4 regions of the Rhizobium phaseoli genome follow, and region 1 is predicted to be linked to each of the others. Evidence: predicted binding sites of a transcription regulator. Region 1 holds the regulator's gene; each other region holds the start of a gene.
The links. The regulator PhoB, encoded in region 1, activates phosphate uptake and scavenging genes when phosphate is short. The targets are predictions, from matches to a motif close to TGTCATNNANCTGTCAT.
Positions count from the first base shown of each region.

Region 2: phnC (phosphonate ABC transporter ATP-binding protein) is a predicted target of PhoB. The motif match lies at 5,540-5,556, and genes of this name have one in related genera.
Region 3: phnG (phosphonate C-P lyase system protein PhnG) is a predicted target of PhoB. The motif match lies at 5,373-5,389, and genes of this name have one in related genera.
Region 4: AMC88_RS12015 (UDP-2,3-diacylglucosamine diphosphatase) is a predicted target of PhoB. The motif match lies at 4,618-4,634, and genes of this name have one in related genera.

Region 1 is NZ_CP013532.1:562,459-570,468, reverse strand. Features, by position in the region: gene AMC88_RS02775 (aspartate aminotransferase family protein) at 1-965, opposite strand, end outside; gene AMC88_RS02770 (GcrA family cell cycle regulator) at 1,391-1,924, shown strand; gene phoB (phosphate regulon transcriptional regulator PhoB) at 2,182-2,865, opposite strand; gene phoU (phosphate signaling complex protein PhoU) at 3,000-3,713, opposite strand; gene pstB (phosphate ABC transporter ATP-binding protein PstB) at 3,758-4,573, opposite strand; gene pstA (phosphate ABC transporter permease PstA) at 4,589-5,908, opposite strand; gene pstC (phosphate ABC transporter permease subunit PstC) at 5,905-7,386, opposite strand; gene AMC88_RS02740 (substrate-binding domain-containing protein) at 7,553-8,010, opposite strand, start outside.
Region 2 is NZ_CP013532.1:218,274-226,283, forward strand. Features, by position in the region: gene AMC88_RS01000 (alpha-D-ribose 1-methylphosphonate 5-triphosphate diphosphatase) at 1-415, opposite strand, end outside; gene AMC88_RS01005 (DUF1045 domain-containing protein) at 429-1,124, opposite strand; gene phnE (phosphonate ABC transporter, permease protein PhnE) at 1,260-2,603, opposite strand; gene phnE (phosphonate ABC transporter, permease protein PhnE) at 2,611-3,570, opposite strand; gene phnD (phosphonate ABC transporter substrate-binding protein) at 3,636-4,541, opposite strand; gene phnC (phosphonate ABC transporter ATP-binding protein) at 4,629-5,474, opposite strand; gene AMC88_RS01030 (DapH/DapD/GlmU-related protein) at 5,592-6,209, opposite strand; gene phnL (phosphonate C-P lyase system protein PhnL) at 6,206-6,913, opposite strand; gene phnK (phosphonate C-P lyase system protein PhnK) at 6,951-7,727, opposite strand; gene AMC88_RS01045 (alpha-D-ribose 1-methylphosphonate 5-phosphate C-P-lyase PhnJ) at 7,724-8,010, opposite strand, start outside.
Region 3 is NZ_CP013532.1:226,514-234,523, reverse strand. Features, by position in the region: gene AMC88_RS01090 (methylglyoxal synthase) at 1-54, shown strand, start outside; gene AMC88_RS01085 (glucokinase) at 72-1,097, shown strand; gene AMC88_RS01080 (ABC transporter ATP-binding protein) at 1,221-3,008, shown strand; gene dapB (4-hydroxy-tetrahydrodipicolinate reductase) at 3,024-3,848, shown strand; gene AMC88_RS01070 (2,3-bisphosphoglycerate-dependent phosphoglycerate mutase) at 3,869-4,504, shown strand; gene phnF (phosphonate metabolism transcriptional regulator PhnF) at 4,544-5,281, opposite strand; gene phnG (phosphonate C-P lyase system protein PhnG) at 5,460-5,936, shown strand; gene phnH (phosphonate C-P lyase system protein PhnH) at 5,936-6,544, shown strand; gene AMC88_RS01050 (carbon-phosphorus lyase complex subunit) at 6,549-7,655, shown strand; gene AMC88_RS01045 (alpha-D-ribose 1-methylphosphonate 5-phosphate C-P-lyase PhnJ) at 7,652-8,010, shown strand, end outside.
Region 4 is NZ_CP013532.1:2,471,643-2,479,652, forward strand. Features, by position in the region: gene AMC88_RS11995 (ABC transporter ATP-binding protein) at 1-156, opposite strand, end outside; gene AMC88_RS12000 (ABC transporter permease) at 158-1,327, opposite strand; gene dgcA (N-acetyl-D-Glu racemase DgcA) at 1,426-2,409, shown strand; gene AMC88_RS12010 (MFS transporter) at 2,361-3,578, opposite strand; gene AMC88_RS12015 (UDP-2,3-diacylglucosamine diphosphatase) at 3,744-4,556, opposite strand; gene AMC88_RS12020 (histidine phosphatase family protein) at 4,773-5,522, shown strand; gene AMC88_RS12025 (FAD-binding oxidoreductase) at 5,648-7,087, opposite strand; gene AMC88_RS12030 (NADP-dependent malic enzyme) at 7,409-8,010, shown strand, end outside.

The DNA of each region.
Region 1 (8,010 bases):
ACATCGGGATAACGGTCCTTCAGCGAGGCAAGCCCCTGGCGGAAGACCAGCGCGACGTCGCGCACCTGCTGGAGGAAGCCGTCGGCGAGAATGACATCGAGCACCGCGCTGCCGACGGCCATGGCCAGCGGATTGCCGCCATAGGTCGAACCATGGGTGCCGGCCTTCATGCCGGAGGCGGCCTCGGCGGTGGCAAGGCAGGCGCCGAGCGGGAACCCGCCGCCGATGCCCTTGGCGACCGCCATGATGTCGGGCGCGATGCCCGACCATTCATGGGCGAAGAGCTTGCCGGTGCGGCCGACCCCGGTCTGGACCTCGTCGAGGATCAGCAGCAGGCCGTTTTCGTCGCAGATCTGGCGCAGCGCCTTCATGAACTCGGGGGTGGCGGGGCGCACACCGCCCTCGCCCTGCACCGGCTCGATGAGGATTGCCGCCGTCGCATCGGTGATGGCGGCGCGGACCGCTGCGATATCACCGAAAGCTACCTGATCGAAACCCGGCGCCTTGGGGCCGAAGCCTTCGAGATATTTCTCCTGGCCGCCGGCGGCGATCGTCGCAAGCGTGCGCCCATGGAAGGCGCCTTCGAAGGTGATGATGTGGAAGCGCTCGGGGTGGCCCTTGGAAAACTGATAGCGGCGCGCCGTCTTGATCGCACATTCGAGCGCTTCCGCACCTGAGTTGGTGAAGAACACCTTGTCGGCGAAGGTGGCGTCCGTCAGCCGCTTGGCCAGGCGCTCCTGGCCGGGGATCTCATAGATGTTGGAGAGGTGCCAGACCTTGTCGGCCTGCTCCTTCAGGGCGGCGACCACATGCGGATTGCTGTGGCCGACCGAGGTGACGGCGACGCCGGCGCCGAAATCGAGATAACGCTCGCCGCCTTCGGTGATCAGCCATACGCCCTCGCCTCGCTCGAACCGCAACGGGGCACGAGAATAGGTGTCATACAGCGGCGCGGCTTCGGCCATGGCGCGGGTCTCCCGATCAGCGTTGTCAATCACCGGACTCCGGCTAAGAAAACCAGGCCCGAAAAATCAAAAATGCCGCCTTGCGGCGGCGACCAGCACTATTTCCTTTTCGCGCTGCAATGTCAACAAAACTGCGCCCTTAGCGCATGCAGCAAGCGTGTACAGCGGCATTTTCGGCCTTCAACAGGCATTATTGCAGAAATGACACGCAGGGGCAGCAAGTTGGGGAAAACTCGGAATTCGATTCATCCGGATTCCCGCGACTCTTGTCACGGAGTCAGCCTCACACTAGGTTAAAGTTCAATTACTAGACTGCATGCGGCGGAACTAGTCACCAAAATTGATCAGGCGTTTCTTGTTTCGGAGGCTTCCGGGACAACGGTGAGGGATTCTGCCATCACCAACGCAAAAGGTGGAGACAGGGCATGAACTGGACAGACGAGCGGGTCGAGAAACTCAAGAAGCTGTGGTCCGAAGGGCTGAGCGCCAGCCAGATCGCGGCACAACTTGGCGGCGTGAGCCGAAACGCCGTTATCGGCAAGGTGCACCGGCTGAACCTGCCGGGTCGTGCCAAGGCCGGCGGCACGGCGACGGCGGCGCGCACGCCGAAGCGCCAGACATCGGCACCGCGCGCGCCGAACTACGCCTCCCGGATCACCACCCGCACCGTGACCCGCCAGCAGGGCGCAACGATGCTGAAGGAAGAGATCGAGATCGAAACGGTCGAGGAAATGGAATACGTGCCGAAGGGCAACGTGGTCGTGCCGATCTCGCGCCGCCTCGGCCTGACGGAACTGACCGAACGCACCTGCAAATGGCCGGTCGGCGATCCGCTCAAGGACGATTTCCACTTCTGCGGCTGCGAATCCCCTGACAATTCGCCCTATTGCAGCTACCACCAGAAGCTTGCCTACCAGCCGATCAACGAACGCCGCCGGGCGGCAGCGCGCGTCAGCTGAGCCGGCAAACCATTGCTGGAAATGCGAAAACGGGCCGCGTGGCCCGTTTTTTTTTGTGTGAGGGGGTTGGGTGTGGCTGCCCCTCATCCGGCTGCCGCCACCTTCTCCCGGTAAACGGGGCGAAGGGATCAAGCCGCGACGTCTCCGTCCCTCACTGGCCCCTTGCACTGGCCCCTTACAGGGCACGTCCCCTCGCCCCTTTTACGGGGAGAGGGTTAGGTGAGGGGCCGACACCGGCAGAAAAAAATAGAAACCTCTCAGGCTTCCATCGAATAGCCGGCGCCGCGGACGGTGCGGATGACGTCCTGCATGTTGGAGAAGTTCAGCGCCTTGCGCAGGCGGCCGACATGGACGTCGACGGTGCGTTCGTCGACATAAATGTCGTGGCCCCAGACGCCGTCGAGCAGCTGCGAGCGGGAGAAGACGCGGCCCGGCGACGACATCAGGAATTCCAACAGGCGGAATTCGGTCGGGCCGAGGCGGACTTCGCGGCTCTTGCGATGGACGCGGTGGGTTTCGCGGTCAAGCTCGATATCGCCGCATTTCAGCACCGAGGACAGCACCTCCGGGCGGGCGCGGCGCAGCATCGCCTTGACGCGGGCGACGAGCTCGGGGGTCGAGAACGGCTTGACGACGTAATCGTCGGCGCCGGTGGACAGCCCGCGCACACGCTCGCTCTCTTCGCCGCGCGCCGTCAGCATGATGATCGGCAGCCGCTCGGTTTCCGGCCGCATGCGCAGGCGCCGGCAGAGTTCGATGCCGGAGACGCCGGGCAGCATCCAGTCGAGGATGAGGAGATCGGGCGTGCGCTCCTGAAGCCTGATTTCGGCCTCGTCGCCGCGCAGGATGGTATCGACCTCGAAACCTTCCGCTTCGAGATTATAGCGGAGAAGCACGCTGAGGGCCTCTTCGTCTTCAACAACTGCAACTCTCGGGATCATGCGTGTCCGTCTCCTCGCGCACGATCCTTAAACCGGGAGTGATTTAAGCAAGGGATCCCGCGCAAAATCAGAAATTGGCTGCGACCTCTTTGCGCGCCCGGACGGGCGCGCACGCAATGGCTGGTTCGGCACGGTTATTCCGTGGCGGCACCGACGGTGTTGGCGCTGTCGTCCTTCGGACGGTCGCCTTCCGGCTGGGCGCCGGTCGCCATGTAGTAGATCGTTTCGGCGATATTGGTGGCGTGGTCGCCGATGCGCTCGATGTTCTTGGCGCAGAAGAGGAGATGCGTGCAGCTCGTGATGTTGCGCGGATCTTCCATCATATAGGTCAGGAGTTCGCGGAACAGCGACGTGTACATCGCGTCGATCTCGTTGTCGCGTTCGCGAATGGCGGTCGCCTTGTCGGCGGCGCGCGTCGTATAGACGTCGAGCACTTCCTTGAGCTGGACGAGCGCCAGCTCGGACAGGTGCTCGAGACCGCGGGCGAGCTTGCGCGGAACGCCGGTGCTCTGCACGGCGATGACGCGCTTGGCGGTGTTCTTGCCGAGGTCGCCGACGCGTTCGAGATCGGCGGCGATGCGGATCGAACCCATGATTTCGCGCAGGTCGGCGGCCATCGGCTGGCGGCGGGCGATGGTGACGATCGCCTTGTCGCCGATTTCGCGCTCGGTGTGATCGAGGATCACGTCGTCGGAAATCACCTTCTGCGCCAGCGCGGTATCACCGTTGACCAGCGCCCGGACGGATTCGGCGACCATCTGCTCGGCCAGGCCGCCCATTTCGGAAATCCGCCTGGACAGGAACTTCAGATCATCATCATAGGCAGAATAAATATGTGTCGATGCCATGGGGCTTTGTCCTCGAATAACGGGAAGGCTTCGGATGACCGCAATCAGCCGAAGCGACCCATGATGTAGTCCTGGGTGCGCGGATCGTCCGGATTGGTGAACATCTTGTCGGTGTCGTTCTCCTCGACGAGGTTGCCGAGGTGGAACATGGCGGTGCGCTGCGACACGCGCGCGGCCTGCTGCATGGAGTGGGTGACGATGACGATCGTGTAGTTCTCGCGCAGTTCGTGGATCAGCTCCTCGACCTTGGCGGTGGCGATCGGGTCGAGCGCCGAGCAGGGCTCGTCCATCAGGATGACTTCAGGGCTGACGGCGACGGCGCGGGCAATGCACAGGCGCTGCTGCTGGCCGCCGGAGAGACCGGTGCCGGATTCGTGCACGCGGTCCTTGACCTCGTTCCAGAGGCCGGCGCGCTGCAGGCTGGTCTCGACGATCTGGTCGAGATCGGCCTTCGACTTGGCCAGGCCATGGATGCGCGGACCGTAGGAGACGTTTTCATAGATCGACTTCGGGAACGGGTTCGGCTTCTGGAACACCATGCCGACGCGGGCGCGCAGCTCGACGACGTCAATGTCCGGATCATAGATATCGTCGCCGTCGAGGGTGATCTTGCCGGCGACGCGGCAGCCCTCGATCGTGTCGTTCATGCGGTTGAGGCTTCGCAGGAAGGTCGACTTGCCGCAGCCCGACGGGCCGATCAGCGCGGTTACGGTGTTTTCACGGATGTTCAGGTTCACATCGAAAAGCGCGCGCTTCTCGCCGTAGTAAACCGAGACATCCTGTCCGATCATTTTATACGGGACGTTGCTCATCTTCTGATCCAGCGCCTTTTCAACTGCAGCTTCCGTCAACATGTTCATGATGTTTAACTCCGTTTACCAGCGGCGCTCGAAGCGACGACGCAAGAGGATGGCGCCCATGTTCATGACGATCAGGAACAGGAGCAGAACGATGATGGCACCCGAAGTACGCTCCACGAAGGCCCGTTCGGCCTCGTTCGCCCACATATAGACCTGCACCGGCAGGGCCGTCGAGGGCTCGAGCGGTGTCGCCGGCGCGTTGGCGACGAAGGCGACCATGCCGATCAGGAGCAGCGGCGCTGTTTCGCCGAGCGCATGCGCCAGGCCGATGATCGTGCCGGTGAGGATGCCGGGCATGGCAAGCGGCAGGACATGGTGGAACACCATCTGCATCTTCGAGGCGCCGAGGCCGAGGGCTGCGGCGCGGATCGACGGCGGCACGGCGCGCAGTGCGGCGCGGGTGGCGATGATGATCGTCGGCAGGGTCATCAGCGTCAGCACCAGGCCGCCGACCAGCGAGGCCGAGCGCGGCAGGCCGATGAAGTTGATGAAGACGGAAAGGCCGAGCAGACCGTAGACGATCGACGGGACGGCGGCGAGGTTGTTGATGTTGACCTCGATCAGGTCCGTCAGCTTGTTCTTCGGTGCGAACTCCTCGAGATAGATCGAGGCGGCAACCCCGATCGGCAGCGACAGCGCCAGCACGATCAGCATCAGGTAGAGCGAGCCGATCAGGGCGACACCGAGCCCGGCAGCCTCCGGACGGCTGGAATTGCCGTTGACGAAGAGGCCGGTGTTGAACTGCTTCTGGAGAGCGCCGCTCGCCTTCAGCTGGTTCATCCAGGTCACCTGCTTGTCGTTGACCTTGCGGTTCTTCTCATCGACGGAGAGATCGATCTGGCCCTTGTTGGCGCTGTCGATATTGGCGTCGGCGAGCAGCGAGACATTGACCGTCTTGCCGATCAGCGAGGGATCGGCGACGACCATGTCGCGCAGCTGGATCGGCGCACTCTTGGACAGCATGGCGGATGCATCGCGCACGTCAGGCTTGCTCGAGGCATTGATATTCAGCTGTTTGACGATCGCGTCGCGCAGCAGAACCGGATAATTGGCGGCGATCAGCACCGAAGGGTCGGTCGCACGCTTATTGCTGGGGTCGATCGTCTTCTCGGAGAATTCGATCGGCAGGGTGATCGCCGTCTGCTGGAAGGCGGTGTAGCCCTTGCCGATCACCGTCCACAGCAGGATGAACAGGAAGACAAGACCGAAGATGATAGCGGCGATGCCATAGGCCTGGAAGCGGCGTTCGGCGGCGTAGCGGCGCTTGATGCCGATATCGCGGCGGGCGGGTGCCTTGGAAACGGTAACACCTTGGGGAGAAACAATATCCGTCATTCGTACTGCTCCCGGTATTTGCGCACGATGTAGAGCGCGTAGATATTGAGGCAAAGCGTGATGCAGAACAGGGTGATGCCGAGGGCAAAGGCAACCAGCGTCTGCGGCGAGGTGAACTCAAGGTCGCCCGTCAGCTGGTTGACGATCTTGACGGTCACCGTCGTCATCGGCTCGAAGGGGTTGATCTGAATGCGGGCGGCGACACCGGCGGCCAGCACGACGATCATGGTTTCACCGATGGCGCGCGAGGCGGTCATCAGCAGTGCGCCGACGATGCCGGGAAGGGCTGCCGGCAGGACCACCTTCTTGATGGTTTCGGAGCGGGTGGCGCCGAGACCGAGCGAACCGTCACGCAGGGCCCGCGGCACGGCGGTGATGATGTCGTCCGACAGCGAGGACACGTAGGGGATCAGCATGATGCCCATGACGATGCCGGCCGTCAGAACGCTCTGCGCCTGGATGAAATTGGTGTAGCTGCCGGAGAGCAGGCCGCTGATCTCAGCGGAGAAATCGCGCAGGAACGGACCGACGGTGACGAGCGCGAAGAAGCCGTAGACGATCGTCGGAATGCCGGCCAGCACTTCGAGCAGCGGCTTGGCGATGCCGCGCAGCTTCGGCGAGGCATATTCGGCCATGTAGATGGCGGCGAACAGCCCGACCGGCACGGCGACCAGCATGGCGACCAGACCGATATAGAGCGTGCCGAGCAGCAGCGGGATCAGGCCGAACTGGCCGAAGGAGGAGCTGCCGGCGCCGGCAAAACGCGGGTCCCAGACGGTGCCGAAGAAGAACTCGCCGGCGGGAACGACGGCAAAGAAGCGCGTGGCTTCCGACAGCATCGAAAGCACGATGCCGATCGTCGTCAGGATGGCGATCGAGGAGGCGAGCAGCAGCGCCCAGAGCATGACGCGCTCGACGCGGTTGCGGGCACGGAAGCGGGGCGCGATGGAGCGCAGCGCGTAGAAGGCGCCGGCGACGGCCAGAAGGAAGACGACCGCGGTCATGGCCATGCGGCTCGTCAGGCTCATGGCGTTGAGCGTTTTGGCGGCACTGACCATGTAAGGCTGCGGCTGGCCGGCAAGCGGCACGCCCTTCTCGCTGAGCTTGGCCTGCAGGGCAGCCGGATCGTTAGCGACCGCATCGGTTTCGGCCGATGTCAGCATCGTCAGGCCGCGGGCGACGGTCGCCACCATCGAATAGCTCAGATCCTGCTCGACGGCGGCCTGGGCCTTGACGTCGGCAGGGAAAGCGCCGCGAACCGAGGACTGGATGATGCCGGGGCTGACGGAGAGCCAGATGCAGAGAACGATGAGGGCCGGAAGAACGGCCCAGATCGCCGCATAGGCGCCGTAATAGGCTGGCCGTGAATGCAATGCGGAGGACCTGCCTCCGGCAAGTGCCGTGGCGCGGCTGCGGGCGACCAGATAGGCGGCGGCGCCGATCACCACAAGGCAGAGAAGTATGATGGATGTGCTCATTCGTTACGTCCCCAGGCCCACAGCCCCAAAACCCCGGCGGCTTCATCAGCCTGCCTTCGCCTTCCAATCATGGAGAAGGAATTCAACCCTGCAACGGACAGGCCGGCGCGCAGGGACATAAAGCAATGCCGGCGCGGGCTCAGAGAGCACCGCGCCGGCAAAGTTATTACATGGACTTGCCGGCTTCGACGTCCTTGCGGATCGCGTCGCGCTCGGCATCCGGAGCGGCAACGAGGCCGTATTCAGCCAGCGGGCCGTCGGGGCCGATCATCTGGTCGGATACGAAGAAGTTGACGTATTCCTTCAGGCCCGGAACGGCGCCGAGATGTGCCTTCTTGACGTAGAAGAACAGCGGGCGGGAAACCGGGTAGGTGCCGTTGGCGATCGTTTCGGTGGACGGAACGATGCCGTTCACGCTGGCGACCTTGAGCTTGTCGGCGTTGTTTTCATAGAAGGAAAGGCCGAATACGCCGACGCCGGTCTTGTTGGCGGCGATGCGTGCCAGGGTTTCCGGATAGTCGCCGTCGATGTCGACAGCAGCGCCGTCCTTGCGGACTGCGACGCAAGCCTTGCCCTGGGCAGCCTTGTCGGAGATTTCCTTGGCGATAACGTCGAGGGCGCCGG
Region 2 (8,010 bases), 340 kb from region 1:
AACGCAGGTGCAGAAGGTGCTCGGCGCGCAGCCGGCCTTCTTTCTCCGCCGACTGGATGGCGTCGGCCATCTCGCGCATCTCGCCATGTTCGAAGCCGCCGTCCTCGTCCGCACCCATGCGCAGGCAGTCGAACACCGTGGTGATGCCCGATGTGACGATCTGGGCGTCATGTGCCTGGACCGCGGCGGTCTTGTTCCAGCGAATGCCGGGGCGCGGCTGATAATGTCCTTCGAGATGGTCGGTATGCAATTCGACGAGGCCGGGAATGATGAAGTCGCCTTCGAAATCTTCGCCGGCTACCGAGTTCCCTTCGGAAATATCGGCGATCTTGCCGTCGCGGATGAGGATCGATCCGGCGAGGACGTCATCCTCGAGAACGATGCGGGCATTGGAAAACACGGTCTCTTTGCTCATCACGTCAGGTCTTTCAGCTTTTGGCACCGGAAAGCGGCAGCCAGGAATGAACTTTGAACGGGGCGCCGCGCGTCTCCTCGACGAAGACGGCAAGGCTGGAAATCGACAGCGGCCGGCCGGTGAACCCGGCAAAACGCTCGGCCAGAATCGCTTTCATCACCTCGGCGCGTGTCTCGGGCACTTGCCCGCTCAACGTCATGTGGAAGCCGAAATCCTCCATGACGTAGGGATAACCCCAGCGCTGCAAGTTGGCCCGCTGGCTGTCGCTGAGCTTCTCCGGATTGCGCCTGATGATATCGGCTTCCGAAAGCGTCGCGCGAAACGGTTCGAATGACTTTACCACCTTCGCGGCGAAATCCTGAAGAGGTTGATGAAGCGAACCGGGGACGAGCGCAAAAAAACGGCCGAGCTGGCCGAGCACGAGTTCAGGGATCTCGAAGGCCGGCGTGCGCGAGGCAAAATCCTCGGCAAAGGCCATGAGGTCCTTTTCCGTGACCGAGGCGGCGAGCGCAAACGGCGCCTTGATCGTGGCATGGAAGCCATAACGGCGTGGATCGGCGGTCAGTTCGAACTGCTCTGCCTGGCCGAGCTGCTCATAGGCCGGGGCAGGATAGGTCTCGCCGGTAAAGGCGTCACGGCCGAGCCAGAGCGAGGCCGCGCCGGTCAGGGGATCATCCTTCGGCGGCGAAAAATAGAGAGCGTAGCGCAAGGCTTTTGTCCTGGGGATCGTCGAAACGGGGAGCGCAATGTGCAGTGATTTGGCGGCGAACCGCAAGCAGGCTCCCCGGCTAAAAGATTTCCGTGACAGAATGATGATGGCGACATAGCCGCCACCTTGTGATCGTCAGTGTGTCCTGCTGCCCATCAGCCGGTGGCGCAGCGCGTTCGAGGCGGCGTCGAAGAGGAAGACGACGATCAGAATCAGAATCACCATATAGGCGACGTTTTCCCAATTGGCGTTGGTGCGCATGGCCTCCCAGAGTTTAAGGCCGATGCCACCCGCGCCGACGGCGCCGATGATGGTGGCACCACGCACATTCGATTCCCACTGGTAGAGCGTCTGGCTGACGATAACAGGAACGATCTGCGGCATAATGCCGTAACGATGGACGAGCACGGTCTGCGCGCCGGTCGATTGGATGCCTTCCCGCGGCTTGTTGTCGATATTCTCTAGGCCTTCGGAATAGAGCTTGCCGAGTGTTCCGGTCTCGGTGAGGAAGATCGCGCCGCTGCCGGCCAACGGGCCGGGGCCGAAGGCGCGCGTCAGGAACAGCGCCCAGATCAGCATGTCGACCGAACGCAGGAAATCGAAGAAGCGCTCGAGGATCTGGTTGAGCAGCCGGTTCGGCGTGATGTTGCGCGCCGCCATGAAGGCAAGCGGGAAGGCGGCAAGCGCCCCGAGCAGCGTGCCGAGGAAGGCCATGACGATCGTCTGGAAGAGCTTGGTCCAGACGTCGCCGTGCTGCCATTCGCTGTTGTTCCAAATGTCGTCGAAGGCGAGCGACAGGTTGGACTGGTCGGGCTTGATGCGCGGGCCGGAGACGATGAGGCTAATAACCTCGCCGACCGGCTTGTCGAAAAAGGAAGACTGCGTGTCGAAGACGAAATTCGCCCAGCCGAGGAAGCGTTTGCGGATCTTCACCCGGTCGACGGAAATGCTGACATCGCCGGCAAAGCCGAGATCGGCGAGGACGTTGTCGTCATAGACGGTCATCCAGGCGGGCACCGGCCCGACGACCTTCGGCGCGCCGCTCGAAACGTCGACGGGGACGCTGACGCCATGCGCCGTGACGATCGTTTCGCTCTTCGAGACGGTGACGGCGAGACCGGCGCCGCTGACGGCAACGGTGATGCTGCCATCGGGATTGTCGACCACCCAGTCCGGATGCGGATTGTCGCCGAGCGGCGAAAAGCGCGGATAACGCACCGCGATCGAGCCATCGTCCTGAATGCGGAATTCCGGCTGAACGTCGTAGCTCACCCATTGGCTGAGATAGATGCCGACGCGCTCCCAATGGGCTTCGGCGAAAAGCTTCGGAAGGTCGAAGAACCAGACAGCGTAAAGGCCGTAAAGCAGCGTCGCGATGACGATCATCAGTCCGCCGAAACGCTGGCGGAACGAGCGGTGGAAGTATTCCGGATAGCGCGCTTCGATTTCGTGCATCCGGTTGGCGTCGATCACCGTCATGGCGGCCTCAATGTTGCAGGAGGAAGGCGTGCTCGCCGACGAGGCGGCGGCGCAGCCATGCGGAGAACTGGTCGACCGCGACGATCGTCACGAACAGCAGCAGAACGAGCGCCATCGTCTTGGCGCCGAAGCCGCGCGAGATCGACAGCTTCAGCTCCTCGCCGATGCCGCCGCCGCCGACGGCGCCGATAATGGTCGAGGCGCGCACGTTGATCTCGAGCCGCAGCAGCGCATAGGAGGTGAAATTCGGCAGCACCTGCGGCAGGGCGGCGAAGCGCACCCGCTCCCACCAGTTGGCGCCGACGGCCTTCATGCCCTCATGCGGTTTCATGTCGATATTTTCGGCCACTTCATAGAAGAGTTTGCCGAGCGCGCCGATCGTGTGCAGGGTGATGGCGATGATGGCGGCGACCGGCCCGATCGACAGGATCGCCGAAAACAGGCCGGCGATGACGATCTCCGGAAAGGCGCGCAGGAATTCCATCAGGCGTTTGATGAAGATGCGCAGCGGCCATGAGCTGGTCAGGTTGCGCGCGGCAATGAAGCTCAAGGGAACGGCAAAGACAAAGGCGATGATCGTCGAAAGCAGCGCGACGTTGATCGTGACGATCATCAGCTCGAAATATTCGGGAATGTAGAAGGCGCCCCAGACATCGACACGGCCCTTGTCGAAATTGAATTCCTCGCCGCCCTTGTCGTTCACGCTCGCTATGTCGAACAGCGCGCGCCAGACGTCGTTCCAGTCCTTGGGAATGAGCCAGCTCAAAAAGTCGAAGAGATGCGGCAGGCGGTCGAAGAAATGGCCGGCATTGCTCTCGTCGGCGAAGCGGACGGAGCTGACGAAAGCCGCGATGAGGATCACCAGGCCGAGCACGGTATAGAAGCGGCGCTTGGCGACCATCCGGCCCCAGGCGGTGCCGATCTCCTCAGTGCTCTGCATGTGCGGCTGTGTATCGGCAACAGTCATGGACGCCCCGCCCGGTTACAAGAAAGGGCGGCCGTTTTCCGGCCGCCCCGCATTCCAAAGGCCGATCAGCCGCCGATGGCAGCTTTGCGTACTTCGACAACAGTGTTGTAGAACTCGTGCTTGACGGGGGCATAGCCCTTGTAATCACCGCCTTCGACGGCTGCGAAGCACTTGTGATCCTTTTCCGGCAACGCCGTGAAGAAGGCTGCGAGCTTCGTCTGCCATTCTTCGCCGAGAGCGTTGCGAACGACGAGCGGACCGTTCGGGATCAGCGGCGAACGCCAGACTTCAACCAGCTTGTTCGGATCGACGGCGCCCTTGTCAACTTCCTTGCGGAAGGTGCCGGAGGTGTAGCCGTCCTTGAAATCGCCGATGCCCGAGCTGTCATCGACGGCAACGTCGACCTTGCCGTCATAGGCGGCGAGAAGGTTGTTCTCATGGCCGCCGTTGAACTGCGTCGAGGCGAAGAACTTGTCGTTCGGCATGCCCGTGTCCTTCGGGATCTGCGTCAGCGGAACGAGATAGCCTGAGGTGGAATCCGGATCGGCATAGCCGAGCTTCTTGCCCTTGGCGTCCTTGATGGTCTTGATGCCGGAGGACTTCAGCGCCAACCCGATCGAGTGGTAGCCCGTCGAGCCGTCCTTCTGCTGCGTCGTCAGGATCGGCGTAACGGCCTTCGGATCCTTGATGTAGACGGCGGCGTAGCCGGAAGCGCCGAGTTCGGCGAAGTCGAGCGTGCCGCCGAGCAGGCCCTGGATGACGCCGTCATAATCGGCGGCCGGAAACAGCGACACCTTCTCGAAGCCGAATTCCTGCTTCAAGTGGTCGGCGAGGCAGGCATAGTTGCGCAGGCGGTCGGTTTCGTTTTCGCCGCCAAGGATGCCGATGCGGAATTCCTTGAGGTCAGCGGCATTGGCGGCGCCGGCGAGCGCAAACAGCGCCGTTGCCGCAAAGAGTGCTTTCTTCAACATGCGTTCTCTCCTATTGACCGGTGTCCCCGGCTTTCCGTTACGAAGAAGTGTGCCCTTGACGCGGGCTTTCGATCGCGCCCGCCTCGCTCAGAGGCCGGCCAGCGCCAGCGGTTGGATGCCGGCGGGTTGATTGTCTGACCGCTCGGAAGCGAGATTGATCGATGTCGAGGTCATCGTTTCGTCGATGCCGGCGCCATCCTTGTCCGTTCCGTAGATTGCCTTCACCGCGTCGGCGGTCAGCTCCGACGGCTTGCCGTCGAAGACGACGCGGCCGCCGGCCATGCCGACGATACGCTCACAATAGTTGCGGGCGGTATCGAGCGTGTGGAGGTTGGTGATGACGGTGATGCCCTCGCGCTCGTTGATATCGCGCAGCGCATCCATGACGATCTTGGCGTTCAGCGGATCGAGCGAGGCGATCGGCTCGTCCGCGAGCACCATCTTCGGGTTCTGCATCAGGGCGCGGGCGATCGCCACGCGCTGTTGTTGTCCGCCGGAAAGCGTGCCGGCCGCCTGCAGCGCCGTCTGCTCGATGCCGAGCCGTTCGAGCGCTGCGACGGCATGGACGCGTTCCTCGCGGGTGAAGATGCTGAGCAGGCTCAGAAACGTCGAGCGGTGATTGAGGCGGCCGAGCATGACATTGGTGAGAACGTCGAGGCGCGGCACCAGGTTGAACTGCTGGAAGATCATCGCGCAGTCGCGCTGCCAGTTGCGCAAGGCCCGGCCGCGAAGTCCGGAGACCTCGACGCCGGCGAAATGGATGGAGCCGGAGCTCGGCTCCTGCAGCCGGTTGATCATGCGCAAGAGCGTCGACTTGCCGGCGCCGGAGCGGCCGATGATGCCGACCATCTGGCCTTGCGGAATCGTGAGGGTGACGGTGTCGACGGCGAGCTTCTTTCCGAAACGACGGGTGACATCCTTCAGCTCGAACATCATGCTCTTCCCTTGCACTCCAGGCTCGGTCAGCATCGCATTAGTCCCGCTTCATGAACCCCGCGTGTCATATTTGTGTAAGTCGTGTCACAAATCTCTGCGTCCTGACGAGCGCGTCTAGCCCTCGTAGCGGGACAGAAAATCTTCCGCGCTCAGGTTGCGGAAATCCTGCAGCGCCAGGCGCAGACGGTCATGGTCCCAGTCCCACCAGGCAAGCCTGTCCATGCGCTCACCGACCGCTTTCGGAAAGCGCTCGCGGATCAATTTAGCCGGCACACCGCCGACGATCGAGTAGGCTGCGACGTTCTTCGAGACGACGGCGCCGGCGCCGATCACCGCGCCGTTGCCGACGCTGACGCCCGGCAGGATCGTCGCCCCATGGCCGATCCAGACGTCGTTGCCGATCGTCACGCGGTTTGCGCGCCGCCAGGCGAAGAAGTCTTCCTCCATGTCGCCGTCCGGCCAGTAGTCGGCGGCGCGATAGGTGAAATGATGCAGCGTCGCGCGCCAGGTCGGATGGTTGGTGGCGTTGATGCGCACGGCGGCGGCGATGTTGACGAACTTGCCGATCGTCGCGCACCAGACGGAGCCGTCCTGCATCATGTAGGAATAGTCGCCGAAGGTCGCCTCGCTGATGCGGCAGCGCTCGGAGACCTCCGTATAGCGTCCGAAGCTGGACTCGCTGACGGAGGCTGTCTCGTGGACATAGGGTTCAATGCCCAGCCTGCGGCTCATGCGGCGACCTTTCTTGGAGAAAACTGCTGGACGTCGAGAATGCGGTCGGCGACGGCTTCGCGCACTTCCTCGTCGTGGAAGATGCCGAGAAGGGCGACACCCGCCTGCTTCTTTTCCGAAATCATGCTGACGACAACGGCGCGGTTGCGGGCATCGAGCGAGGCTGTGGGTTCATCGAGAAGCAGGATCGTATGGTCGGTGATGAAGCCGCGGGCAATATTGACGCGCTGCTGCTCGCCGCCGGAGAAGGTGGCGGGCGGAAGCTGCCAGAGCGGTTCCGGCAGATTGAGTCTGGCAAGCAGGGCGCCCGCCTTCTCCCGTGCTGCTCCGGCTTCCTCGCCATGCGCCACCAGCGGTTCCGCCACCACGTCGATTGCCGCGACGCGCGGCACGGTGCGCAGGAACTGGCTGACATAGCCGAGCGTATTGCGCCGCACGTTTAGCACGGTGCGCGGATCAGCGGCGGCGAGATCGACGACGCGCCCGTCGTGGCGGATGAGGATCTGACCGGTATCGACGGCGTAATTGCCGTAGATCATCTTGAGCAGCGAGCTCTTTCCGATGCCCGACGGGCCGCCGAGCACGACGCATTCGCCTGACGCGACCGAGAAGGCGACATCGGAGACGACGGGCAGCCGGATGCCGTCGCGCAGGTGCATGGTGAAGCTCTTCGAGACTTCGGAAACGACGAGAGGCGTTGGCATGATGTCTTCTTCCCTGGTTTTGGACCTGCCGCGGCGCTCAGACCTGCAGGATCGAGGAAACGAGCAATTGCGTGTAGGGTTCGCGCGGATCGTCGAGCACCCGGTCGGTGAGCCCGTGTTCGATGACGTAGCCGTCCTTCATCACCATCATGCGGTGTGACAGAAGCCGGGCGACGGCGAGATCGTGGGTGACGATGATGGCCGAGAGACCGAGATCGTTGACGAGGCCGCGCACGAGATCGAGCAGGCGCGCCTGCACCGAGACGTCGAGGCCGCCGGTCGGCTCGTCCATGAAGACCAGGCGCGGGCCGGTGACGAGATTGCGGGCGATCTGCAATCGCTGGCGCATGCCGCCGGAAAAGGCCCGTGGCTGGTCGTCGATGCGGTCGGCATCGATCTCGACGCGTTCCAGCCAGTCGATGGCGGTGGAGCGGATCTTGCCGTAGTGACGGTCGCCGATCGCCATGAGGCGTTCGCCGACATTGGCGCCGGCAGAAACCGTCATGCGCAGGCCATCGGCCGGGTTCTGGTGCACGAAGCCCCAGTCGGTGCGCATCAGGAAGCGGCGCTCCGCCTCGTTCATATGGTAGAGGTCGCGGTAGCTGCCGTCGCGCATGTGGTATTCGACACCGCCGCTGGTCGGCATCAACCGGGTGGAGATGCAGTTGAGCAGCGTCGTCTTGCCCGAGCCGGATTCGCCGACGATGGCGAGCACTTCGCCGGGCCAGAGCTCGAAGGACACATTGCGGCAGCCGATGCGGTTGCCATAGAACTTCGAGAGGTCGTTGACTTTAAGAAGCGGCGTTTCGGTCATTCTGCAGCCTCCCGGGCCAGCATTTCGCCGGCATGTCCGTGTGCGCGGCGATCCTCGCAGTGATCGGTATCGGAGCAGACGAACATGCGCCCGCCTTTGTCGTCGAGGATCACCTCGTCGAGGTAGACATCCTCGGCGCCACACAGCGCGCAGGGCTTGCCGAAGCGTTGGATTTCGAAGGGATGGTCTTCGAAATCCAGGCTGACGACGTCGGTATAGGGCGGCACGGCATAGATGCGCTTTTCGCGGCCGGCGCCGAAAAGCTGCAGCGCTTCCGATTGAT
Region 3 (8,010 bases), 340 kb from region 1:
ATGGCGCTCAATCATGCGACCGCTATAAAGCTCCTCCCCACCCTCGAAGCCTGATCAGCACGGAACCGGCCATGCCAAAACCGAACCACAGCACCGCTCCGCTGCCCTTCCCGATCCTGATCGGCGATATCGGCGGCACCAATGCCCGTTTCTCCATCCTGACCGATGCCTATGCCGAACCGAAGCAGTTTCCGAACGTGCGCACGGCGGATTTCGCAACGATCGACGAAGCGATCCAGAAGGGCGTGCTCGACAAGACCGCGGTGCAGCCGCGCTCGGCAATTCTCGCCGTCGCCGGCCCGATCAACGACGACGAGATCCCGCTGACCAATTGCGACTGGGTGGTGCGGCCTAAGACGATGATCGAGGGCCTCGGCATCGAGGACGTGCTCGTCGTCAACGATTTCGAGGCGCAGGCGCTGGCCGTCGCCGCGCTTTCGGATGAGAACCGCGAACGCATCGGCGACGCCACCGGCGATATGATCGCCTCGCGCGTCGTGCTGGGACCCGGCACCGGCCTCGGCGTCGGCGGCCTCGTTCATGCCCAGCACAGCTGGATCCCGGTCCCCGGCGAAGGCGGCCATGTCGATCTCGGGCCGCGCAGCAAACGCGACTATCAACTCTTCCCCCATATCGAGACGATCGAGGGCCGCGTTTCGGCCGAGCAGATCCTCTGCGGGCGCGGCCTCGTCAACCTCTATAACGCCATCTGTATCGTCGACGGCATCCAGCCGACGATGAAGGATCCGGCCGACATCACCTCGCACGCGCTTGCCGGCAGCGACAAGGCCGCCGTCGAGACCGTGTCGCTGTTTGCCACCTATCTCGGCCGGGTGGCGGGCGACATGGCGATGGTGTTCATGGCGCGCGGCGGCGTCTATCTCTCCGGCGGCATCTCGCAGAAGATCCTCCCGGCCCTGAAGAAGCCGGAATTCCGCATGGCTTTCGAGGACAAGGCGCCGCACACCGCCCTGCTTCGCACTATCCCGACCTATGTGGTGACGCACCCGCTGGCGGCCCTTGCCGGGCTTTCCTCCTATGCGCGCATGCCGGCGAATTTCGGCGTGTCGACGGAAGGCCGCCGCTGGCGGCGCTGATCCCGGCGCGCGTCCCACCCGGACGCGCGGCGCTCTAGCCAAACCGATCCCAACTCTTTATAGACCCGCCAAAAGTACGCGTCGCCCCTGCGCCGCGTTTGGTCGAGATAGGAAAGCTCATTATTGGAAGCGGCGGAAAGCAGAAAGCAGAGCGTCAGCAGCGATACCGTCACCGGCATCCTGAAGCGCATCATCGCTGAAAACGGCCGCGACCATCTCTGGGGCTATGTCTTCGCGATCGCCTGCCTCATCATCGTGGCCCTTTCGACAGCGTTCACGGCGTGGATCATGCGGGCGATCATCGATGAGGCCTTCGCCAATCGCCGCGCCGACGTCGTCTGGATCATCTGTCTTTCGATCTTCGTCGCCTTCGTGCTGCGCGGCTTTGCGAGCTATGGACAGGCGGTGGCGCTCTCCAAGGTCGGCAACGATATCGTCGCGCGATATCAGCGCCGCCTTTACGCGCATTTGATGACACTTTCGGTCGGCTTCTTCAGCGAGGCGCGCTCGGCCCATATCGCCGCGCAGGTGAGCCAGAACGTCAGCGGCATCCGCGACGTGCTCAACCTGACGATCACGTCGACGGTGCGCGACCTCCTGACCTTCGTTTCGCTGATCGGCGTGATGGTCCTCCAGGACCCGCTGCTCAGCCTCGCGGTGTTCATCATGGCGCCGCCGCTGCTCTATGCGCTGCGTTACGTCTCCAAGCGGCTGCGTTCGGCAACCCGCGAGGCCGTGCATCTGAACAGCCACGTGCTGGGCGCCATGCAGGAGACGATCCAGGGCATTGCCATCGTGAAAGCCTTCACGATGGAAGAGGAGCTGGAACGCAAGGTCAACAAACTGATCAAAGGCGCCGAAAACCGGGCAAACCGGATTGCCCGGCTTTCAGAACGCACCTCGCCGCTGACGGAGAGCTTTGCGGGCTTTGCCGTTGCCAGCGTGCTGGCCTATGCCGCCTACCGCTCGATCTATTACAACGTGCCGCCGGGTGCCTTCTTCTCTTTCGTCACCGCCTTGCTGCTGGCCTATGACCCGGCCCGCCGGCTTGCCCGCCTGCAGGTGCAGATGGAGCGCGCCGTCGTCAATGCGCGGATGATCTACGAACTGCTCGACATGGAGCCGCGCCAGCGCGACCTGCCGGATGCAGGGCCGCTGACGGTGACGCAAGCCCGCATCGAATTCCGCAACGTCTCCTTCGGCTATGGCAATGAGAGCGTGCTGAGCGGCGTCAGCTTCGTCGCCGAAGGCGGAGAGACGACGGCGCTCGTCGGCCCCTCGGGTGCCGGTAAATCCACCGTCATCAGCCTCATTCCGCGTTTCTACGATCCGCGCGAGGGCCAGATCCTGATCGACGGGCAGGATATTGCTCACATCACCAAGAAGTCGCTGCGCCAGCAACTCGCCTACGTCTCGCAACAGCCCTACCTGTTCGAGGGCACGATCCGCGACAATATCCGCTACGGCCGGCCGGAAGCGACCGATGCCGAGGTGGAAGAAGCTGCCCGGCTTGCCTATGCGCATGATTTCATCTGCGCCCAACCGCAGGGTTACGAGACACCGGTCGGCGAAAACGGCGTGACGCTTTCGGGCGGCCAGCGTCAGCGGCTGTCGATCGCCCGTGCGCTGGTGCGCAATGCGCCGATCCTGCTTCTCGACGAGGCGACCTCGGCGCTGGACACCGAATCTGAAGCTGCCGTTCAGAAGGCGCTCGACGAGGCGATGACCGGTCGCACTGTCGTCGTCATCGCCCACCGGCTTTCGACCGTGGTGCGCGCCGACAAGATCGTCGTCATGCAGCAGGGCCGGGTCGTCGAGGAAGGCAACCACGAGACGCTTGCGAAGGTCAGCGACGGTCTTTACGCTCGCCTCAACAACCTGCAGAGGCCGTCGGCCTCCGATCTAAACTGACCTGGTGAGACCGAGATGAGCGATGCTGCGATGAAACTGGTGGTGGTTGGCGCGGCAGGGCGCATGGGGCAGACACTGATCCGGCTCATCCATTCCATGGAGGGCGTGACGCTGCACGCCGCCGTCGAGCGCACCGGTTCGCCCTTCGTCGGCAAGGATGCAGGCGAGATTGCCGGGCTTGGCCCGACCGGCGTCATCATCGGCGACGATCCGCTCAATGCCTTCCTGCATGCCGAAGGCGTGCTCGACTTCACCTCGCCCGCCGCAACGGTGGAATTCTCGGGCCTCGCCGCCCAGGCCCGCATCGTCCACATTGTCGGCACCACAGGCTGTTCGGAAGACGACAATGCCAGGATCGCGGCCGCCGCCCGGCATGCCCGCATCGTCAAATCGGGCAATATGAGCCTCGGGGTCAATCTGCTCAGCGTGCTTACCGAACAGGCATCACGGGCGCTCGACCCTGATGACTGGGACATCGAAATCCTCGAAATGCATCACAAGCACAAGGTGGATGCGCCTTCCGGCACCGCGCTTCTGCTCGGCGAGGCAGCGGCCAAGGGGCGCGGCATCGATCTCGCTTCAAAATCGGTCAAAGTGCGCGACGGCCATACCGGAGCCCGCGAAGCCGGCACCATCGGCTTTGCGACGCTGCGCGGCGGCTCCGTCATCGGCGAGCATTCCGTGCTTTTCGCCGGCGAAGGTGAAATCGTCACCCTGTCGCACAGTGCGGCCGACCGCTCGATCTTCGCGCGCGGCGCCATCAAGGCGGCTCTCTGGGCGCGCGACAAGAAGCCGGGCCTCTATTCCATGCTCGACGTGCTCGGGCTTTCTTCCCAATAACGACATTCGGAGACATATTGATGAGCGGAACCCTCGTCCTCGTTCGCCACGGCCAGAGCGACTGGAACCTGAAGAATCTCTTCACCGGCTGGAAGGATCCCGATCTGACCGAGCTCGGCATCCAGGAGGCCAATGCCGGCGGCGCCGCACTTGCCGAATACGGGATCAAATTCGATGTCGCCTATACCTCGGCGTTGGTGCGCGCCCAGCACACGCTGAAGCTCATCCTCGACAAGGTCGGCCAGCCCGACCTGCAGACGATCCGCGACCAGGCGCTGAACGAGCGCGACTACGGCGACCTCTCCGGGCTCAACAAGGACGATGCCCGCGCCAAATGGGGCGAGGAACAGGTCCATGTCTGGCGCCGCTCCTATGACGTGCCGCCTCCCGGCGGCGAAAGCCTGCGCGACACCGGCGCCCGCGTCTGGCCTTATTACCTCACCGAAATCCTGCCGCGGGTGCTGCGTGGCGAAAAGGTGCTGGTCGCCGCCCACGGCAATTCGCTGCGTTCGCTCGTCATGGTGCTCGACAAGCTGACCAAGGAGGGCGTGCTCGCCCTCAACCTCGCCACCGGCGTTCCCATGGTCTACAAGCTGAACGCCGATTCCACCGTCGCTTCCAAGGAAGTGCTCGGCGACATGTCCGGCGCGCATTGAATCTAACGGCCTTCCCTGCACCGACAGGGAAGGCCGTCCTCAGTTCTCGATCGTGAACTGCACCCGGTCGGCCGCGAACCGGCTGATCGAATATTGCACCGGCACACCGTCGAGATCGGTATTCATCGCCTTGGCGATCAGCAGGATCGCCCCGGGGCTGAGTTCGAGATCGGCCAGATCAGCCGTGTCGGCATGCGCCGCCGTCACCTCGGTCGTCGCCCTGATATAATCCGCCAGCCCGAGTTCAGCGAAAGCCTTGGTGATCGATTGATGTTTGCGGTAGGCTTCGCCGATCCCAGCGAAACGTTCTGCGGGGAACCAGCTCGTCGCCTTTGACACCGGCCGCCTGTCGGCCTCGCGCAACGTTTCCAGCCGTATCACCTGTGCGCCCGGCTTCAGCCCCAGCCAGCGGGCGATCTCGGCGCTCGCCTCCTCCGTCACCTCATCGAGCAGCAGGCCGCGCATCTCGCGCGCCTGGTCGCCGATGCCGGCGGTAAAACGCGTGCGCCTGGTGATCGGGAAATTCAGCCGCTCCTTGCGTTCGATCAGCGTGCCGCGACCTTGCACCGCCCGGACGATGCCTTCCTGCGCCAGGGCTGCCAAAGCGCTGCGCACCGTATGCCGGTTCACGCCGAATTGCAGCGCCAGGACGGTTTCGGGCGGCACCATTCCGGTTTCATCATAGGCGCCGTTGCCGATCGCCTCGCGAATCCGGTCGGCGATCTGGCGCCAGAGCGCCACGCCGGTCTGCCTTTGCACCTGATTCAGTCCCGCCATTCCATCCCCTGTCCTGTCATTCATGCCTTCCATCGAATTCAAGGAATTACAGCACTCTCCACGCCCCTGAAAAGGCGCGCGCGCTGCAGAATGTCACACGCTTGTCACGGCATCGATTTAGGACTAAGTATAGCTTGTATAGTTGTCTATATCAATAGACATTTAAAAGGAAGCGGCGATGATATCAGCGGACAGCAACAACGCTGCGTCACAGACGGCATCCGGGCGCAAACGCGCCGCCGATCTGCTGGCGCGCGCAGAACGCAGCGAACTCTCGGCGGCCTGGAATGCGTTGCCGCAAAAGCCTGCGGCGCATCCGGTGCGCGGGCCGGAGACCGGGCTGGTGATGGTGCGCGGACGCATCGGCGGCGGCGGCGCTCCCTTCAATCTTGGCGAGGTGACGGTGACGCGCGCGACGGTGCGTCTCGACTCCGGCTCGGTCGGCCATGCGCAGGCGCTCGGCACCGATCGCGAGAAGGCGCGGCTGGCGGCGATCTTCGATGCGCTGTGGCAGGAGGAGGCGACGAAGGATTTCGTCGAACGGGCGCTGCTTTTGCCGATCACCGAACGGATCGCCGATGCCGAACGCCGCAAGGCCGACGAGACGGCGGCGACCCGCGTCGATTTCTTCACCATGGTGCGGGGAGACAACTGATGGATTTCAAGACAGAAGCCTTGACCGGCGGCTTTGGCGAGCCGGTCTTCCATGCCCAGAGCGTCTTCAAGGTGCTGATGGACGGCATGGCCCGTCCCGGTACGATCCTGACCGTTCAGCCCGATGTCGCGCCGCCTGTGCCGCTCGGCATTGCCGCCGGCGCGATCGCGCTGACGCTTTGCGACCACGACACGCCGGTCTGGCTTTCCCAGGGGCTGGCGAAATCCGCCGTGCCGGAGTGGCTCGGCTTCCACGCCGGCGCGCCGCTGACCGCGGAGAAGGCCGAGGCACGCTTCGCCTTCACGGAAGCCGGTGCCACGCTTTGCCCCTTCGGCCTCTTCGCCTCGGGCACGCAGGAATATCCCGACCGATCGACGACGCTCGTCATCGAACTTTCCGCACTCGAGGGTGGGCGCCGGCTGGCGCTGATCGGCCCCGGCATCCAGACTGTGACCGAGATCGCGCCTGTCGGGCTGCCGGAAACCTTCCTGCGGCTCTGGACCGAGAACCGCGCGCTTTTCTCGCGCGGCATCGACATCGTGCTGACATCGGCCGAGCGCTTCCTCTGCCTGCCGCGCACCACCAAGATCACAGCAACGGAGATCTGAGCTCATGTATGTTGCCGTCAAGGGTGGCGAGGCCGCCATCGCCAATGCCCACCGCCTACTTGCCGACCGCCGCCGCGGCGACCGTTCGCTACCGGCGATCGGCATCGACCAGATCGTCGCGCAGCTGGCGCTCGCCGTCGACCGCGTCATGGCCGAGGCCTCGCTTTTCGACCGGACGCTCGCCGCACTGGCCGTCCGGCAGTCTCGCGGCGACATGATCGAGGCGATCTTCCTGCTGCGCGCCTATCGCACGACGCTGCCGCGCTTCGGTTATTCCAGGCCGCTCGACACGGCTGATATGACGATCGAACGGCGCATCTCGGCGACCTACAAGGATCTGCCGGGCGGCCAGCTTCTTGGGCCCACCTTCGATTATACCCACCGGCTGCTCGATCCCTCGCTGCTTGCCGACGAGGCGGTCGAGGCGCCCGCCCAGCGCGCCGCCGAGACCGGCCGCGTCATGCGCGTCTCCGAAATCCTCGGCGAGGAAGGCCTGATTGAGGCCGATGGCGACATGCCGGAGGATCACGAGGTCGGCGACCTGACGCGCGAGCCGATGGAATTTCCAATGAGCCGCGACCTTCGCCTGCAGGCGCTCGCCCGCGGCGACGAGGGCTTTTTGCTGGCGCTCGGCTACTCCACCCAGCGCGGCTATGGCCGCAACCATCCCTTCACCGGTGAAATCCGCATCGGCGAGGTCGAGGTGGAATTCGACGTGCCGGAACTCGGTTTCGCCGTCTCGCTCGGCTTCATCCAGATCACCGAATGCCAGATGGTCAACCAGTTCAAGGGCTCGGCCAAGGCGCCGCCGCAATTCACCCGCGGCTACGGCCTGGTGTTCGGCCAGAGCGAGCGCAAGGCGATGGCGATGTCGCTGGTGGATCGCGCATTGCGGGCTGAAGAGCTCGGCGAGGATATCACTGCGCCGGCCCAGGACGAGGAATTCGTCATCTCCCATTCCGACAACGTCCAGGCGACCGGCTTCGTCGAGCATCTGAAGCTTCCGCATTATGTGGACTTCCAGGCCGAACTCGATCTCGTCCGCCGCATGCGCCGCGAATTCGAAGTCGCCCGCAACAGAGGCGAAGATTTGAAGGAAGCCGCCGAATGAGCGATCTCGCCAGCTACAACTTCGCCTATCTCGACGAACAGACCAAGCGGATGATCCGCCGCGCCATTCTGAAGGCCATCGCCATTCCCGGCTATCAGGTGCCCTTCGCCTCGCGCGAAATGCCGATGCCCTACGGCTGGGGCACCGGCGGCGTGCAGGTGACGGCCTCGATCATCGGGCCTGACGACGTGCTGAAGGTCATTGATCAGGGCGCCGACGATACGACCAACGCCGTTTCCATCCGCGCCTTTTTCCAGAAGGTCGCCAATGTCGCGGTGACGACGCATACGGGCGAGGCAACGATCATCCAGACGCGCCACCGCATTCCCGAGGAAAGGCTCAAGGCCGGCCAGGT
Region 4 (8,010 bases), 1.9 Mb from region 1:
GACGAAACCGAGGATCTCGCCGCGATAGATATCGAGGTTCAGATTGTCGAGCACCACCTTCGAGCCAAACGCGACGGTGACGTCGCGCGCCGAGAGCACGACATCCCTGCCCTGTCCTTCGCTCTCGATCGGTTGCTCGTTCACGCGGTCCGCCATGCTAGAAGTTGATTGCTGCATAGAACATCGCAAAAAGCCCGTCCATCAGGATGACGACGAAAATCGCCTTCACGACGGAGGCAGTCACGTGCTGGCCAAGCGATTCCGCGCTGCCGCCGACCTTCAGCCCTTCGACGGCGGCGACGATGCCGATAACGAGCGCCATGAACGGCGCCTTGATCATGCCTGACAGCACCGTCGACAGCGTCACCGCCTCGTGCAGGCGCGCCAGGAAGTTGGCGAAAGTGATTCCGGAATAGCCCCAGGCAACGACGGCAGCCCCGGCCAGCGAGGCGAAGTTCGCCAAGACCGTCAGAAGCGGCAGTGCGATGGTCAGCGCTACGAGCCTTGGAAAAATCAGTACGCCGATCGGGTTCAGCCCCATGACCTTCAGCGCGTCGATCTCTTCGCGCATCTTCATCGAGCCGATTTCGGCGGTTATCGCGCTGCCGGAGCGGCCGGCGATCATGATCGAGGTCAGCAGCACGCCGATTTCGCGCAGCTGCAGAATACCGACGAGATCGACGACGAAGACTTCCGCCCCGAAATAGCGCAGCTGGAAGGCGCCCTGCTGGGCGATGATCGCCCCGATCAGGAAGGACATCAGCAGGATGATCGGAACCGCGCGAACGCCCATATGGTCGATCTGGTTGACGATCGAAGCCGGCGAAACACCGCTGCCGCGGCCGAACTTCATCTGCGCGCCGCGCACCGCCGAGCCGAGGATATACATGGCGGCGGCGAGATTGTCCCAGACGTCGTAGGTCATCTTGCCGATCGGCGCGAGGATGCGCGCGGCAAGGGAAACCTTCTCCTTCGGCTCCGGCTCCGGTTTGGCCGGCTCCTCGGAAAACATCGCCAGCATTTCGTCGATATGCGGATTGGTGCCTTCGAAGCGGACCGTCCGTCCGGCCGCCTCCTCTTCCTTCTTCAGCCGGCAGAGCAACCAGATGCCCGCCGTATCGATATCGGTAATCTCGGATAGATCGACCGTCAGGTTACCCGCCTTCTGGTGCAGGAGCTTTTCGAAATCGCGCAGCACCAGATGCACATAGGCGCTGCGCCAGTTGCCGCTCAGACGCACATGCTGTCCCGAACCATCGGACTGGTCGTCCACGACAAGCGAGGCAGCGTTGCGATTCTCGGCGTTCAAGATACTTGTGTCTTTCAAGGCTTACAGCGACAGTGCCGACTCGCGAAGCGGTTCGTCGCCCGGCGCGTCAATATACAGAAGCAACGTGCAATTTCCATGCTTGCAGGACAGCAATAATGCCGCGCATCCTTGATATCCAGATGAATTCCTTTCCGATTGCCGGGACGTTTACCATCGCGCGCGGCGCAAAGACGCAGGCCGAGGTCATCACCTGCGCGCTGACGGACGAAGGGGCTGAGGGGCGCGGCGAATGTGTGCCCTATCGCCGCTACGGCGAAACGATGGAGAGCGTTCTTGCCCAGATCGAAGCCGCGCGTCCGCTGATCGAGGCAGGCATCTCGCGGCACGACCTGCTGTCGGCGATGCCGCCAGGTGCAGCCCGCAACGCCGTCGATTGCGCCCTCTGGGATCTGGAAGCGAAACAGATGGGCCAAAGCGTCGCGTCTCGACTGGGCATTGCCGATCCGAAACCGCTGACGACAGCCTATACGATCTCGCTCGGCGAACCGGAGGTGATGGCGGCCCAGGCGCGCGAACATGCCAGCCGCGCCCTGCTCAAGGTCAAGGTCGGCACCGGCGACGATGAAAGCCGCATTCGCGCCGTCCGCGCGGCCGCGCCCGAGGCCGCCATCATCCTCGATGCCAATGAAGGCTGGCCGGAACCGGTGCTGGAGCGTCACCTCAACATCGCCGCGGAGGCGGGTGTGACGCTCGTCGAGCAACCGCTGCCGGCGGGCCGCGACGCCTTGCTTGCCGAGATCCGCCGCCCGCTGCTCGTCTGCGCCGACGAGAGCGTCCACCATACCGGCGATCTCGCAAGCCTTGCCGACCGCTATGATGCGATCAACATCAAGCTCGACAAGTCAGGCGGCCTCACCGAAGCCCTGGCGATGAAGACCGAAGCCGAGCGGCTCGGCTTCGCCATCATGATCGGCTGCATGGTCGGCACCTCGCTTGCCATGGCGCCGGCGGTGCTGCTCGCCCAGAATGCCGATTTCGTTGATCTCGATGGTCCGCTGCTGCTCGCCCGCGACCGCGAGCCCGGCCTACGTTACACCGCTTCCCTGGTCTTTCCGCCCGAAGGCAACCTCTGGGGCTGAAAGTAATAGGCTGCGATGACGATGCCGAGGCCGCAGAAAGCGACCAGCGCCATGACGTAAAAGCTGACCACGCCGAGTCCGGCGTAGAGGTAACCCGCAGCGATGGTCATCAGCGCCATCGCCATGCCGACATAGAAGAAATAGGCGCCTTGGGCCGAGGATTCCTGCGTCTCCTGCACCGTCGCCACGATCCGCCGCTGCACGCCGGTATGCACGAAGGCATAGGTAAAGCCGTGGAAGCATTGCAGCAGGAAGAAACCGGCGAAGCCCGTATTCATGGGAAACAGGATCCAGCGGCAGACGCTGACGGCGCAGCCGAAGCGGATCAGCGTCCAGGCATTGAAGCGCCGGTTTAGACGCTTCGACAGGAAGAACACCGTCACTTCCGAAGCCACACCGGCGCTCCAGAGAAGACCGACCTCAGCGCCGGAGAAGCCGAACTGATGCCAGTAGATCGATGAGAAAGCATTGAGTACGGCATGGCTTGACTGCTGGATGGCGACGCCGATCAGGAGCAGCAGCAGATGCGGCTCGCGCAGGCCGCTGCCGGTGGCGGCGGGAATGTTGATCGGCTGGCCGCGCCGCCGTGTGGGCCCGATGCGCGGACAGAAGATCGCCATGACGACGGTCATGGTAAAGCCGAACACCATCACCGGCAGCACCATCTCGCCGCCCCACCGGCTGATCAGCCGACCGCCGACCAGCGTCGACACGATGAAGGCGACCGAGCCCCAGACGCGCATCGAGCCGTAATCGAGGCCCCAGCGGCGCACGCCCGAGATGACGATCGATTCGACGACCGGCAGATAGGGCGCGAAGGTGGCGCCCTGCAGCGCATAGACGATCGTCACCGGCCAGAAACTCGTCGTCCAATAGAGCGCGATCGCCGTCAGCAGCGACAGGCTACCGGACCAGAGCAGGACATCGGCGCGTTCCTTCATTCGGTCGGCGATCATAGCGACGATGGGCGCCACCAGCACGCGGACCACCATCGGTATCGCAAGGATGATGCCGATCTCGTGGTCGCTGAAACTGTGGGTCGCGAGCCAGACGGGGAAGAACGGCAGGACGACGCCGTTCACGAGCAGCGGCGCGCAATAGGAAAGCGCGCTGAGCAGCCGGAAGCGCGGCGGCGCTCCCTCACTCGAGGACTGTTGGGCGGGAATCATGGGTGGACCTGAAGGAAACTTGTCGTTTTCCTAACACACCACCCCGGAGGTGCCTATTGCGAGAAATAGCCCTCCTGAAACGTTTTAGAAAATAAGTAAGGCCCTGTCACCTCGCGGCAACGGCTATATTCTTGTGGCACCGCTGCAGATATGCCGATGCCAAAATCAAGCAGCTTGCGGGGCCAGTTCGCCTTCGTCACGCATCTCGATGGCGGTCAACGCCGGCACGGTGCTTGCGAGCGTCCGCCACGTGATCAGTTCGAACGTGCCGTCCTCGTGCTCGGCGACGGCCGTGCAACTTTCCACCCAGTCGCCGGTATTGATGTAGCGGATGCCGTCCATATCCTGAATGACGGCATGATGGATATGACCGCAGATCACCCCGTCGGCGCCGCTCTTGCGCGCCTCTTCGGCGACGACGCGCTCGAATTCGCCAATGAAATTGACGGCATGCTTGACCTGCAGCTTGGCCCAGGCCGAGAAGGACCAGTAAGGCATGCCGAGGCGCCGGCGCACAGCCGCCAGCAGAATGTTGATGCGGATCGCCGTATCGTAGGCCCAATCGCCGAGATAGGCGAGCAGGCGGGCATTGCGAACGACGACGTCAAATTCGTCGCCATGCAGGATCAGGTATTTCTTACCGTCGGCGCCGTCATGCATCATCCGCTCGACGACCTCGATGCCGCCGAAATGCATGCCCGGAAAATCGCGCAGGAACTCGTCGTGATTGCCGGGGATATAGACGACGCGCGTGCCCTTGCGCGCCTTGCGCAAGAGCTTCTGGACGACGTCGTTACAGACCTGCGGCCAATACCAGCTACGCTTCAGCCGCCAGCCGTCGACAATGTCGCCGACGAGAACGATCGTATCTGCCTCGTGGTAGCGCAGGAAATCCAGCAGGAAGTCGGCCTTCGCGGCCTTCGAGCCGAGATGGACATCGGAAATGAAGAGCGTGCGGAAATGTCTGGGTTCCATCATGTCTATCACGAGCTACGGCTCATGCCCCATCTTTCATATAGCCTTCCAAAACCAGACTCGTGTTTCAGGAAGATGACAGACTGGGGGGAAAGCCCTGCAAAGCTGGTTATCGCAAGCCGATCGTCCGGTCACGAATCGCCTTCCTGCAATGTTGCCCCGCACACCACTCGCGTTCATGATGAGGCGATTCCAAGTCTGACAATGCGGGGACGGCTGATGCGCCTTTTTCTCGTTCGCCACGGCGAATCCCTCGGCAATATCGATGAACGGGCCTATCGCCAGTTCGGTGATCACAGCGTCCCACTGACGCAATGGGGCTACCGGCAGGCTTTGGAGGCCGGCTGCGTGATCACATCCTATCTGAGGGGATTGCCGGACGACGGATTTCAGAAGCTGCGCATCTGGTACTCGCCGTTTCTGAGAACACGACAGAGCAAGGATGCGTTGCTCAATGCCCTTCCGGAAGATTTCGTTGGCGATGTCAGGGAAGATTATCTGCTGCGCGAACAGGATTTCGGTCTCTTCACCGAAATTTACGACCAGGCCGAAAGGAAACAGAAGTTCCCCGAAGAATTCGAAAAATGGGCGCGGCTGCGCAGCAATAGCGGCAAGTTTTATGCGCGTCCACCCGATGGCGAAAGCCGGGCGGATGTCGCCCAACGGGTTCGTCTCTTCCTCCAGACGGTCATGCGCGACGGCGAGAACGACGACCATAACATCGCCATTGTCGGTCATGGCGTTACCAACCGGGCGGTCGAAATGAACTTCCTGCAGCACCCAGTTGAATGGTTCGAGCGCTCCGACAATCCCGCAAATGCCGACATCACGCTGATCGAGGGCACGCGCTCGCAAGGCTATGCGTCGATCCTGCTGCACCGGGCGGCCGACCGGCTGCCCGGACAGGATGGCGAGCTGCGTGATGCCCATGGCGCCGACGTGACGATCACACCAAAGCTTGGTGGCTGACCCCACTCAGTGGAAAGATGAAGCTTGGATCCGTTCATCTGTCCGATGTCTGCTCGAGCTCGCGCGCCACGACTTCGTCCCCCCTTGTAGGGGGGACGGATTTCGCGGTCGCAGAGCCGTATCGATCAGGCAGCCCGCACGGCCGCCACCGGTTTCACATTCTGATTCATGCGGAACAGATTGTCCGGATCATAACGCAGCTTGATTTCAGCGAGACGCGCATAATTGGCGCCATAAGCCATCTCGACCCGATCCGTCTCATCCTCCGGCATGAAATTGATATACGCGGTACCCACAGCATGCGGCTTGGTTGCTTCGAAAAGTTCGCGCGCCCAGCCGATGCAGCTTGCGTCCATCCCGGTCTCCCGCCAGCGTGCGTGCACATTCATGACGAAATGCGAGCTGCGCTGCGGAAAGGCAGAGGCTTCGGTCGGAATACGGCCGGCGGCCCCACCGACATGACCGATGAATATCTCACATTCCGGCCCCGGCAGCTTGCGCACGGCGCCGAGGAGAACATCAATCGCGGCATCCGAAAGCGCGGCGAAATCCTGGCTCTTCCAGTAATTGCGCGCCCCCGGTGTCAGAAGCGGATCGAAAGCCTGCTGCCAGCCGGTAAACGGCACCGGACCGACGACATCGGCAATCGGTTTTCCGATCGCCCGCAATCTGGCCGTCGCCTTTTCCCCCGCCGCAATATCTCCGCAATAGCACATGGCGAGCACCACGATCTCCTTGCCGTGCCATTCGGCCGGAAGGAACGGCAGCGGCGGCGCCTGGCGCATCACCACCCAGCAGGTCAGTTCATCGGGTGCCGCTTCCAACGCCTGACGATATTCCCGCAGTACCTTCTCCGCATCGGCGAAAGGATGCACGACCAATCCGGCGAGTACTTCGGAATGGAGCGGGTTGAGCTGGAATTCGAAGGAGGTCACCACGCCGAAATTGCCGCCGCCGCCGCGCAGCGCCCAGAAGAGATCCGGCCTCTCCGTTTCGCTCGCCTTCACCAGCTCGCCATCGGCCGTTACCACATCCACGGATATCAAATTGTCGAGGGTGAGCCCGAATTTGCGGGTGAGCCAACCGAAACCGCCGCCGAGCGTCAATCCTGCGATGCCGGTCGTCGAATTGATGCCGGTCGGCAGAACCAGTCCGAAGGCCAGCGTTTCCTTGTCGATGTCACCGAGCGTGGCACCCGGCTCAATTCTGGCGCGGCTTATCTCGGGATCGACCCGCACCGATTTCATCGCCGACAGATCAATGACGATGCCTCCTTCGCACATGGCGTTGCCGGCAATGCCGTGCCCGCCGCCGCGCACCGACAGGAGCAAACTGTTGTCGCGGGCAAACCGCACCGCGCGCACGACGTCGGCCGCCCCGGCGCAACGCGCGATCAGTCCGGGCCGACGGTCGATCATCGCGTTCCAGATCGCCCGAGCCTCGCTGTAATCCGTATCCTTGCTGGTCAGGAGATTGCCGCGAAATCCAGCGGCAAAAGCATCCATGGCCACGTCATTGACCATCGTCTGCCCGCTTTGCAGCGTCGTCAGGTTCAAATTGTCCATGATTTCCTCCCTGCGACCGGCGCCCCGCACCGTCGCGGGCGGCATTTTGCGCTTGCGGCCGTCGCCAGACAAGTTTCCCCAAAAGGATTAGCTGCCGCATGGGCCGCGACGTCGGACATGACAGAGAGATCGGGAGAATGGCGGCAGGCCTCATCGCAGGGCGGAAGCTTGGCCCAGACCGCTCGCTCCACTTCCCACGCAGCCCTGGGAGATCGGCTGGCCCCTCACGAAAACTTCGCCTATCCCCCATTTCCATACTGTCGCCCGTATCCGATTGATGTATGGAGGGAACTCCAGAAAAAGACGTGCACGGAGGCGGCAATGGATCACCAGGATAAATCCAAGACGGACAAGAACCTGACGAGCGGCGATCTCGACGAGCAGGCGCTGTTCTTCCACCGCTATCCCCGCCCCGGCAAGCTGGAGATCCAGGCGACCAAGCCGCTCGGCAACCAGCGCGATCTGGCGCTCGCCTATTCGCCGGGCGTCGCCGCCCCTTGCCTCGCCATCCGCGACAACCCTGAAACGGCGGCCGACTATACCTCGCGCGCCAATCTCGTCGCCGTCATTTCCAACGGCACCGCCGTGCTCGGCCTCGGCAATATCGGCCCGCTGGCTTCCAAGCCGGTCATGGAGGGCAAGGCCGTGCTCTTCAAGAAATTCGCCGGCATCGACGTCTTCGATATCGAAATCGACGCGGCAAGCGTCGACCAGATGGTCTCGACCGTCAGCTCCTTGGAGCCGACCTTCGGCGGCATCAATCTCGAGGACATCAAGGCGCCGGAATGTTTCGAGGTCGAGCGGCGCCTGCGCGAGAAGATGAAGATCCCGGTCTTCCACGACGACCAGCACGGTACGGCAATCATCGTCGCCGCGGCGATCCTGAACGGCCTGGAGCTCGCCGGCAAGTCGATCGAGAACGT